2 regions of the Bacillus sp. SSR7 genome follow, and region 1 is predicted to be linked to the other one. Evidence: predicted binding sites of a transcription regulator. Region 1 holds the regulator's gene; the other holds the start of a gene.
The links. The regulator Rex, encoded in region 1, represses fermentation and respiration genes when NADH is low (regulators of the CRP and FNR family bind a similar motif). The targets are predictions, from matches to a motif close to TTGTGAAATATTTCACAA.

Region 1 (4,855 bases):
TCTAAAAAACATTTTGAAATATGCCCTTATTATAAGGGGGGGCTAATATTGTCAAACCTTGTCGGTAAATCGATATCTCGTGTCGAATCGTTTATACAATAGAGGTTGACCATGGCTAGAAGATAAAAAGGATGTCCCATCGTCAAAAATCCCGACTGATGAGACATCCTTCTTATTCATACTCTTATAAATGCAATTCTTCCCATTCTGCCATACAAGCATCAAGTTGTTCTTGTAGTGTTTGCTTTTTCGTTGTAATTTCACTAGCCTTTTCATAATCTGCATATATTTCTGGTAAGCAAAGTTGATCTTCTAACGTAGCAATTTCTTCTTCGAATTCTACGATATTTTGTTCTAGTTCCTCGATTTTTCGAGTGCGTTGACGCTCCAACTTTTTGCGCTCTTTTTCTTCGAGATAATTTAATTTTTCTGGAGCTACGGTTTTTTGAACAGGTGCCTGATTTTCTTGCTGTTCTTGTTGTTCAAATTCAGCACGTTCAATCATCTCATTTTTCTTTTCAACGTAGTAATCATAGTCCCCTAAATATTCCTGTGCACCTTCTGTTGATAACTCAACAACGGTCGTCGTTACACGATTAATAAAGTAGCGGTCATGAGATACAAAGAGAAGAGTACCAGGATAATCAATCAAAGCATTCTCCAAAATCTCTTTACTATTTAAATCAAGATGGTTTGTAGGCTCATCGAGAATTAATAAATTCGATTTTTGCATCATAAGTTTTGCGAGAGCTAATCGAGCTTTTTGTCCACCACTAAGAGATGATACTGGTTTTAGTACATCATCTCCTGTGAATAAGAAGTTACCTAGTATCGTGCGAATTTCTTTTTCGGGTTGCAGTGGATATTCATCCCATAACTCATTTAAAACGCGCTTAGAAGATGTTAAATTGGCTTGTTCTTGATCATAGTAACCAACAGATACATTGGATCCGAAAGAAACATCACCATGTAATAGTGGTAGCTTATTCACAATTGATTTTAATAATGTGGATTTCCCAATTCCATTTGGACCAACTAAAGCAACGCTATCTCCGCGAGTTAAGCGCATTGTTACATGTTCAATAATTGGATCCTTATCATAGCCGATAGTTGCATCCTTTACTTGTAACACATCATTTCCACTTTGTTTTTCAATATCGAAGTGGAAGGAAGCTGACTTAGAGTCACCTAATGGTCTTGTTAATAGTTCCATACGATCTAATTGTTTACGACGGCTTTGCGCACGTTTTGTCGTAGATGCACGAGCTATATTTTTTTGAACGAAGTCCTCTAGCTTAGCGATTTCATCTTGTTGTTTTTCATAACGTTTCATTTCTTGCTCGTATAGTGCTGATTTTAAGTCTAAATATTTACTGTAGTTACCAACAAATCGTCTACTTTCTTTATTCGAAATTTCATATACTTGTGTAACAAGTTTATCTAAGAAATAACGGTCATGGGAAACGATTAGTATTGCGCCAGGATAACCTTGTAAATATTGTTCAAGCCATGTTAATGTTTCGATGTCTAAATGGTTTGTAGGCTCGTCCAAAATAAGTAGGTCTGGTTTCGTTAATAATAATTTACCGAGAGCTAATCGTGTTTTTTGTCCACCGCTTAATGTAGAAATCGTCGTCTGGTGCGTTTCAACTGGGAAGCCAAGACCACTTAAAATCGAACGGATATCTGCTTCGTACTGATAGCCACCTTGATCTTTATAATCTAATTGTAATTGGTCATAATCAGCTAATAATCTTTCATATGTAGCCTCGTTTGAAAAGTTTTCTTCTTTTCCCATCTCTTGCTCTAGCCTTCGAAGTTTTGTCTCCATTTGCTGCAAGTGTGTAAAGACGGTTAACATTTCATCCCAAATTGTTAAAGACGTTTCTAAACCGGTATTTTGAGCTAGATATCCAATTGAGACATCTTTCGGTTTTATAATTTCGCCACTATCATGAGATAGCTCACCCGCTATTATTTTTAATAATGTAGATTTTCCGGCTCCATTTCGTCCGACTAATGCGATACGATCTTTCGTTTGAACTTCTAATTTTATGTTTGCAAGAATCGTTTCTGCACCGTATAATTTCGAAAGCGCGTTTACTTGTAATAAAATCAATGTTTTCACCTCAAATAATTTCTTAACTTTGCCATGTTTATATTTCTCAATCATACTAAAAATAGTGTATAGTTTAAAATACAGAGAGAATACTTCTTCTTTCTATTATACAAGGAATTTAATAAGTGCTAAACTTCTGTATTTGATTAAAGCATATGAATAAAGATAGGAAGAGAGGAGAGGTTATATGGAGCAGCAGAAAATTCCACAAGCCACTGCTAAGAGATTGCCTCTATACTATCGATTTATCCAAAACTTATCTTTGTCTGGTAAGCAACGTGTTTCATCAGCCGAATTAAGTGAAGCGGTAAAGGTTGATTCCGCAACAATTCGAAGAGATTTCTCATACTTTGGAGCATTAGGGAAAAAAGGATATGGATATAACGTAAATTATTTATTATCATTTTTCCGTGAAACACTCGACCAAGATGATATAACACGTGTAGCGCTTATTGGAGTAGGTAATTTAGGGACCGCTTTCTTACATTATAATTTCACGAAAAACAATAATACAAAAATTGAAATGGCGTTTGATGTTAGTGAAGAGAAAGTTGGAACAGAAATCGGAGGCATTCCTGTATATCACTTAGATGAATTAGAAGAACGTTTATCAACTGATATACAAGTGGCAATATTAACAGTACCCGCTACAGTAGCACAATCTGTAGCCGATAGATTGGCAGAAACAAACGTGCATGGTATTTTGAATTTTACACCAGCACGCTTAAATGTGTCAGACAATATAAGAATTCATCATATTGATTTAGCAGTAGAGTTACAAACGTTAGTTTACTTTTTGAAGAATTATCCACAATAAAACGCAGAGGAAGCGACCTCTGCGTTTTATTATTGTTTTTTCTTTGTGAATTTAACTAAGATAAGGCGAAGTGCCAAATTAAAATCAATCGTTGCCATAACTGCAAATAGTATTGTCCACATATTCCAAATTGTATCTGTTACGTTCGTAATGGCGAAGCGTGTAAAGATACATCCTAGAAGGAAATACAATGCAGCCATGAACAATGGTGAGTTTCTCATACTAAAAATCCTCCGATAAAGCCTTGCATTTTTTCAGCTTCTTTAATCATTTCTTGAATTTGTTCGCTACTCACTAAAACTTGAGCAATTGCAACTAATGTATTCATTGCAACATGAGCTGCGATAGGGACAATAATACGCTTTGTTTTTACATATAAGAAAGCGAATACGAGCCCCATAGCAGTGTATACCAATAAGTGAGTGAAATCAAAATGAATTGCTGCGAATACGAGAGAACTAATGATAGCAGCAATAAAGAAGTTAAACTTCTTATAAAGTGTACCAAATAAAATTTTTCTAAATACGATTTCTTCCAAAATAGGTCCTATTATAGAGATGACGATAAGGAACCAAGGTGTCGTTCTTGCGATATCCATAAGTCTCGCTGTATTTTCAGATCCAGGTTTAATACCTAATACATACATTTCAATCATACCAGCAATACTTTGCGAGAAAAATGCTAAGAAGAACCCGATAAAAATCCAACCAATCGTAGCTGGAACAGTAGAACGCTTTGTATCTAAATGTCTGTCGCGAATATCTGTTCTAAGTAACCAAAGTACGATACATAATGCAATAAAGAAGCTAATGATTGCCCAATGACCAGTTATGAGTTGTAATTTCTCTTCTCTAGTAAATCCCCTGTTATCATAAAGTCCAGTTTTCAGGAGAAGTGGTAATCCAGCAATTGATGATAACTGCATTAAAATGTATGTAACGATAACCCACCAATATTGTTTTTTCAAATGGTTTAACCATCCTTTCTAACTCTAGTGTATGAGATAAGGTAGGATAACATGTAAAGATGCTACCTACGATATAAACTTTACTTACATTATGTTTTTTTTGTAAATCCTTAATTGAAATTATAATAGAAGACAGGAGAAAGTTGTGTGTGTAGCGAAAACAACTTAGGGTGTCCTTTCATATTGTAACATACGAGTAGTGGAAACAACGATTCATATAGTAAAGGTAGAAGAAGAGGAACTCTATATAGAAAAGTTTATAGCTTAATTTGCGAAAAAATTATGATTTTTTTACTTGCAAAAGAAATTGAGATTATTTATTATTATAAGTGTGTTAGCACTCGAGTGACTTGAGTGCTAATAAATAAAATTTACATAACAAAATGAGGAGGTTATTGTTCATGCTAAAGCCATTAGGTGATCGCGTTGTAATTGAGCTTGTTCAAGCGGAAGAAAAAACAGCAAGTGGTATTGTATTACCAGACACAGCAAAAGAAAAACCACAAGAGGGTAAAGTTATTGCAGTAGGTACTGGTCGAGTGCTTGAAAATGGTGAGCGTGTTGCTTTAGAGGTAGCAGCAGGTGATCTTATCATCTTCTCAAAATATGCAGGTACTGAAGTGAAATATGAAGGTACAGACTACTTGATTTTACGTGAAAGTGACATTTTAGCAGTTATCGGTTAATTATATAAATCTTAAAAAATCCAAGGGGGTCAATTATTATGGCAAAAGATATTAAATTTAGTGAAGAAGCACGTCGTTCGATGCTTCGCGGTGTCGACACTCTTGCAAACGCAGTAAAAGTAACGCTTGGACCAAAAGGTCGTAACGTTGTTCTTGAGAAAAAATTCGGTTCACCACTTATTACAAATGACGGTGTAACAATCGCAAAAGAAATTGAATTAGAAGATGCATTCGAAAACATGGGTGCGAAATTAGTAGCAGAAGTT
Region 2 (4,855 bases), on a different contig from region 1:
TTTAGTATTGAAAAACAAGAATTAATGAAAGCACTAGGTGCAACGGTCGTGCATACACCGACTGAGCAAGGAATGACAGGCGCAATAGCAAAAGCGAAAGAGTTAGTAAATGACATACCGAATTCATACTCTCCAAGTCAGTTTGCGAATGAAGCAAACCCTCGTGCTTATTTCAAAACACTAGGTCCTGAACTTTGGTCGGCACTTAATGGAGAGATTAACATATTTGTTGCAGGAGCAGGAACTGGTGGTACATTCATGGGGACTGCATCTTATTTGAAAGAAAAAAATGTAGATATAAAAACGGTTATTGTGGAACCAGAAGGATCTATTTTAAATGGTGGTAAAGCTGGCTCACATGAAACAGAAGGGATTGGCCTTGAATTCATCCCGCCATTTTTGAAAACATCTTATTTTGATGAAATTCATACAATTTCTGATCGAAATGCATTTTTACGAGTGAAAGAATTAGCGCAAAAAGAAGGTCTTCTCGTTGGAAGCTCTTCAGGAGCAGCATTTCATGCAAGCTTACTTGAAGCAGAGAAAGCGGCGCCAGGTACAAATATTGTAACGATTTTTCCTGATAGTAGTGAGCGCTATTTAAGTAAAGACATATACAAAGGATGGGAATAAAAAATGAGAGCAAAGACAAAGTTAATTCATGGTATTCGCATAGGAGAACCTTCAACTGGATCTGTAAATGTACCGATTTATCAAACGAGTACGTACAAACAAGAGGCAGTTGGTAAGCATCAAGGATATGAATATTCACGTACAGGCAACCCAACACGTGCAGCTTTAGAAGAAATGATCGCTGTATTAGAAAACGGTCATGCTGGTTTTGCATTTGGTTCAGGAATGGCTGCCATTACAGCTACAATTATGCTATTCTCAAAAGGTGACCACGTTATTTTAACAGATGATGTGTATGGTGGAACGTACCGCGTGATTACGAAAGTATTAAACCGCTTCGGTATTGAGCATACATTTGTAGATACAACAAACTTAGAGGAAGTTGCAGAAGCGATTCGTCCAAATACAAAAGCGATTTATGTAGAAACACCAACGAATCCATTACTAAAAATTACTGATATTAAAAAAATATCTACTCTTGCTAAAGAGAAAGATTTATTAACAATTATTGATAACACATTCATGACGCCATATTGGCAGTCGCCAATTTCTTTAGGAGCAGACATTGTACTTCATAGTGCAACGAAATATTTAGGAGGTCATAGTGACGTAGTTGCAGGTCTAGTAGTTGTAAATAGCCAGCAATTAGCAGAAGACCTTCACTTTGTACAAAACTCAACAGGCGGCATTCTTGGCCCGCAAGATAGTTTCTTACTACTTCGTGGTTTAAAAACATTAGGAATTCGAATGGAAGAGCATGAAACGAATTCACGTGCAATTGCTGAGTTTTTAAATAACCACCCAAAAGTAAATAAAGTATATTACCCAGGCCTTGAGTCACATCAAAACCATGAACTGGCAACAGAACAAGCAAATGGATTTGGTGCTATTATCTCATTTGATGTAGATAGCGAAGAAACATTAAATAAAGTACTTGAGAAATTACAATACTTTACACTGGCTGAAAGTTTAGGAGCAGTAGAAAGTTTAATTTCTATCCCCTCTCAAATGACACATGCATCAATCCCAGCAGATCGTCGCAAAGAATTAGGAATTACAGATACATTAATTCGAATTTCTGTCGGTATTGAAGACGGAGAAGATTTAATTGAAGATTTAGCACAAGCGTTAGCGTAGTAAAAATGCACTGCTAGTATAGGCAGTGCATTTTTACTACATTATTTTGTGAAATATTTCACAAAATAGACATACACAAATGAAATGATTTCATGTATATTGAATTCATGAAGTGTTACTCACGAACAATCTTGTGAAATATTTCACAAACAATGAGGTTCATGTAGGAAAGCAATTCTATTTTTTTTGCACTAATCGGGACTAATTATGACCTGTAGGGTCTTATTTAGTCCACGATAGCAGAATAGGAGGAATTTACATGGTAGTCAAAGAGAAAGTTGTAAATGAAATGCAGGAAGTAAAAGAGATGATAGATACGTTAGTGAATAACGGTCGGAAGGCTTTACAAGCATTAGAAAGTTTTACACAAGAGCAAATTGACAACATTGTTCATGAAATGGCATTAGCAGGTGTTGATCAACATATGCCACTTGCGAAGTTGGCTGTTGAAGAAACAGGTCGTGGTGTATACGAAGATAAATGCATTAAAAATATTTTTGCTACTGAATATATTTGGCATAGCATAAAGAAAGATAAAACAGTAGGGATTATTCACGAGGATCCTCACGAAGAGATGATAGAAATTGCTGAACCTGTTGGTGTAGTAGCTGGGGTAACGCCAGTAACGAATCCAACGTCGACAACAATGTTTAAAGCATTAATCGCGATAAAAACGAGAAATCCAATTATTTTCGCATTTCATCCTTCCGCACAAAACTGTTCTATTGCAGCTGCGAAAACAGTATACGATGCAGCGGTGAAGGCGGGGGCACCAAAACATTGTATTCAGTGGATTGAAAAACCTTCTGTCGAAGCAACGAAACAATTAATGAACCATGAAGGTGTGGCGCTTGTTTTGGCAACGGGAGGGGCTGGTATGGTGAAATCAGCTTATTCTACTGGAAAACCAGCGCTAGGTGTAGGTCCTGGTAATGTACCATGTTATATAGAGAAATCAGCGCATATAAAACGAGCGGTTAATGATTTGATTTTATCTAAAACATTTGATAATGGTATGATTTGTGCATCAGAACAAGCAATTATTGTAGACAAGGAAATTTATGATGATGTGAAAACAGAAATGATTGAAAATGATTGTTATTTTGTAACCGAGGAAGAGAGAAGTAAATTAGAAAAGCTTGTTATTAATGAAAATACATGTGCAGTAAATAGTGATATTGTAGGGAAATCAGCACAGTATATTGCCGAATTAGTTGGAATTACTGTACCTAAAAATACAAAAATGCTTGTAGCTGAAATACAAGGCATCGGAGCCGCATATCCACTATCTCGTGAGAAGTTAAGTCCAGTATTAGCTTGTGTAAAAGCAAATTCATTAGAAGAAGGATTTACATATTGTGAAGAAATGTTAAACCTCGGTGGTTTAGGACATTCAGCAGTTATCCATTCTGTAAATAAAGAAGTGCAAAAGCAATTTGGATTACGTATGAAAGCTTGCCGCCTTATTGTAAATGCCCCTTCATCACAAGGTGGAATCGGTGACATATATAATGGATTTACTCCATCACTTACGCTTGGTTGCGGTTCCTACGGGAAAAACTCGGTTTCTCAAAACGTAACAGCGACGCATTTATTAAATATAAAAAGGTTGGCAAATAGAAAAAAGAATATGCAGTGGTTCAAATTACCACCAAAAATTTATTTTGAAAAACATGCGACAGCATATTTAGCAAATATGCCTAACATTTCACGTGCATTTATTGTAACGGATCCAGGAATGGTTGAGCACGGATATGTAGATACGGTCTCGCATTATTTACGTAAACATGCAAATGATGTGAAAGTTGAAGTTTTCTTTGAGGTTGAGCCAGATCCATCAGATGAAACTGTGTTTAAAGGGGCGGAAATGATGAGAAGTTTTCAGCCGGATGTAATTATCGCACTTGGTGGTGGTTCAGCGATGGATGCAGCAAAAGGGATGTGGCTTTTCTATGAGCACCCAGAAACAACATTCTATGGAATTAAACAGAAGTTTTTAGATATAAGAAAACGTACATGTAAATATCCGGAATTAGGAAGTAAGGCGCAGTTTGTTGCCATTCCAACAACATCTGGAACAGGATCAGAAGTGACGCCATTTGCGGTTATTACAGATAAGAAAAATAATATAAAGTATCCACTCGCGGATTATGAATTAACGCCAGATGTAGCAATTGTTGATCCACAATTTGTAATGACAGTACCACCACATGTAACAGCAGACACTGGCATGGACGTATTAACGCATGCAATCGAGGCGTATGTGTCTGTTTTAGCAAATGACTATACAGATGGATTAGCATTAAAGGCCATTGATCTCGTATTTAAATATTTACCAAGAGCATTTAAAGATGGAAATGATGAAGAAGCACGAGAAAAAATGCACAATGCTTCTGCAATCGCAGGAATGGCATTTGCAAATGCTTTTCTAGGTATTAATCACAGCTTAGCACATAAAATTGGACCAGAATTTCATATTCCACATGGGCGTGCGAATGCAATTCTTATGCCGCACGTAGTTCGGTATAATGCTATTAAGCCAAGAAAACACGCATTGTTCCCAAAATATGAGCACTTTGTAGCCGATGAACGCTATGCACATATTGCGAGAATGCTCGGGCTTCCAGCAAGTTCGACTGCAGAAGGTGTGGAATCACTTGTCAAAGCAATTATTGAGCTCGGAAAAAGTTTAAATATAAATATGAGTATTGCAGGACAAGGAGTTGCTAAAGACCAATTTGAAGAGGTTGTTGGATTATTAGCAGAAAGAGCTTTTGAAGATCAATGTACAACAGCTAATCCCAAATTACCTCTCATTTCAGAGCTGAAAGAAATTTATATGAAAGCATATAAAGGTGAGTAATGGTTATAAAAGAGTCGCAATAAAGCGGCTCTTTTTCTTTTGGAAAACATCTCCCAGAATGGCTGTATTTACTTGTCTTTCAGTGTAATAGAATATGATACAGTGAAATGGAGGAGTGAGAATATAATGAAGGAATTACAAGGGAAAATAGAAGATTATACTCGGTTCGGACAACTTCTTCTCGCTGTAAGTACATTGTTAATGGTTGGTTTATTGATTCCG

Region 2: a site for Rex is predicted at 1,817-1,834, ahead of adhE (bifunctional acetaldehyde-CoA/alcohol dehydrogenase). Genes of this name have one in related genera too.

Annotation. Positions count from the first base shown of each region.
Region 1 covers NZ_JBVVXV010000030.1:7,595-12,449, reverse strand. Annotated here, with positions in the region: gene AC0NJG_RS28025 (ABC-F family ATP-binding cassette domain-containing protein) at 185-2,119, opposite strand; gene AC0NJG_RS28020 (redox-sensing transcriptional repressor Rex) at 2,307-2,936, shown strand; gene AC0NJG_RS28015 (YdiK family protein) at 2,966-3,157, opposite strand; gene AC0NJG_RS28010 (CPBP family intramembrane glutamic endopeptidase) at 3,154-3,903, opposite strand; gene groES (co-chaperone GroES) at 4,305-4,589, shown strand; gene groL (chaperonin GroEL) at 4,628-4,855, shown strand, end outside.
Region 2 covers NZ_JBVVXV010000002.1:140,571-145,425, forward strand. Annotated here, with positions in the region: gene AC0NJG_RS04695 (O-acetylserine dependent cystathionine beta-synthase) at 1-633, shown strand, start outside; gene AC0NJG_RS04700 (bifunctional cystathionine gamma-lyase/homocysteine desulfhydrase) at 637-1,770, shown strand; gene adhE (bifunctional acetaldehyde-CoA/alcohol dehydrogenase) at 2,030-4,633, shown strand; gene AC0NJG_RS04710 (YrhC family protein) at 4,760-4,855, shown strand, end outside.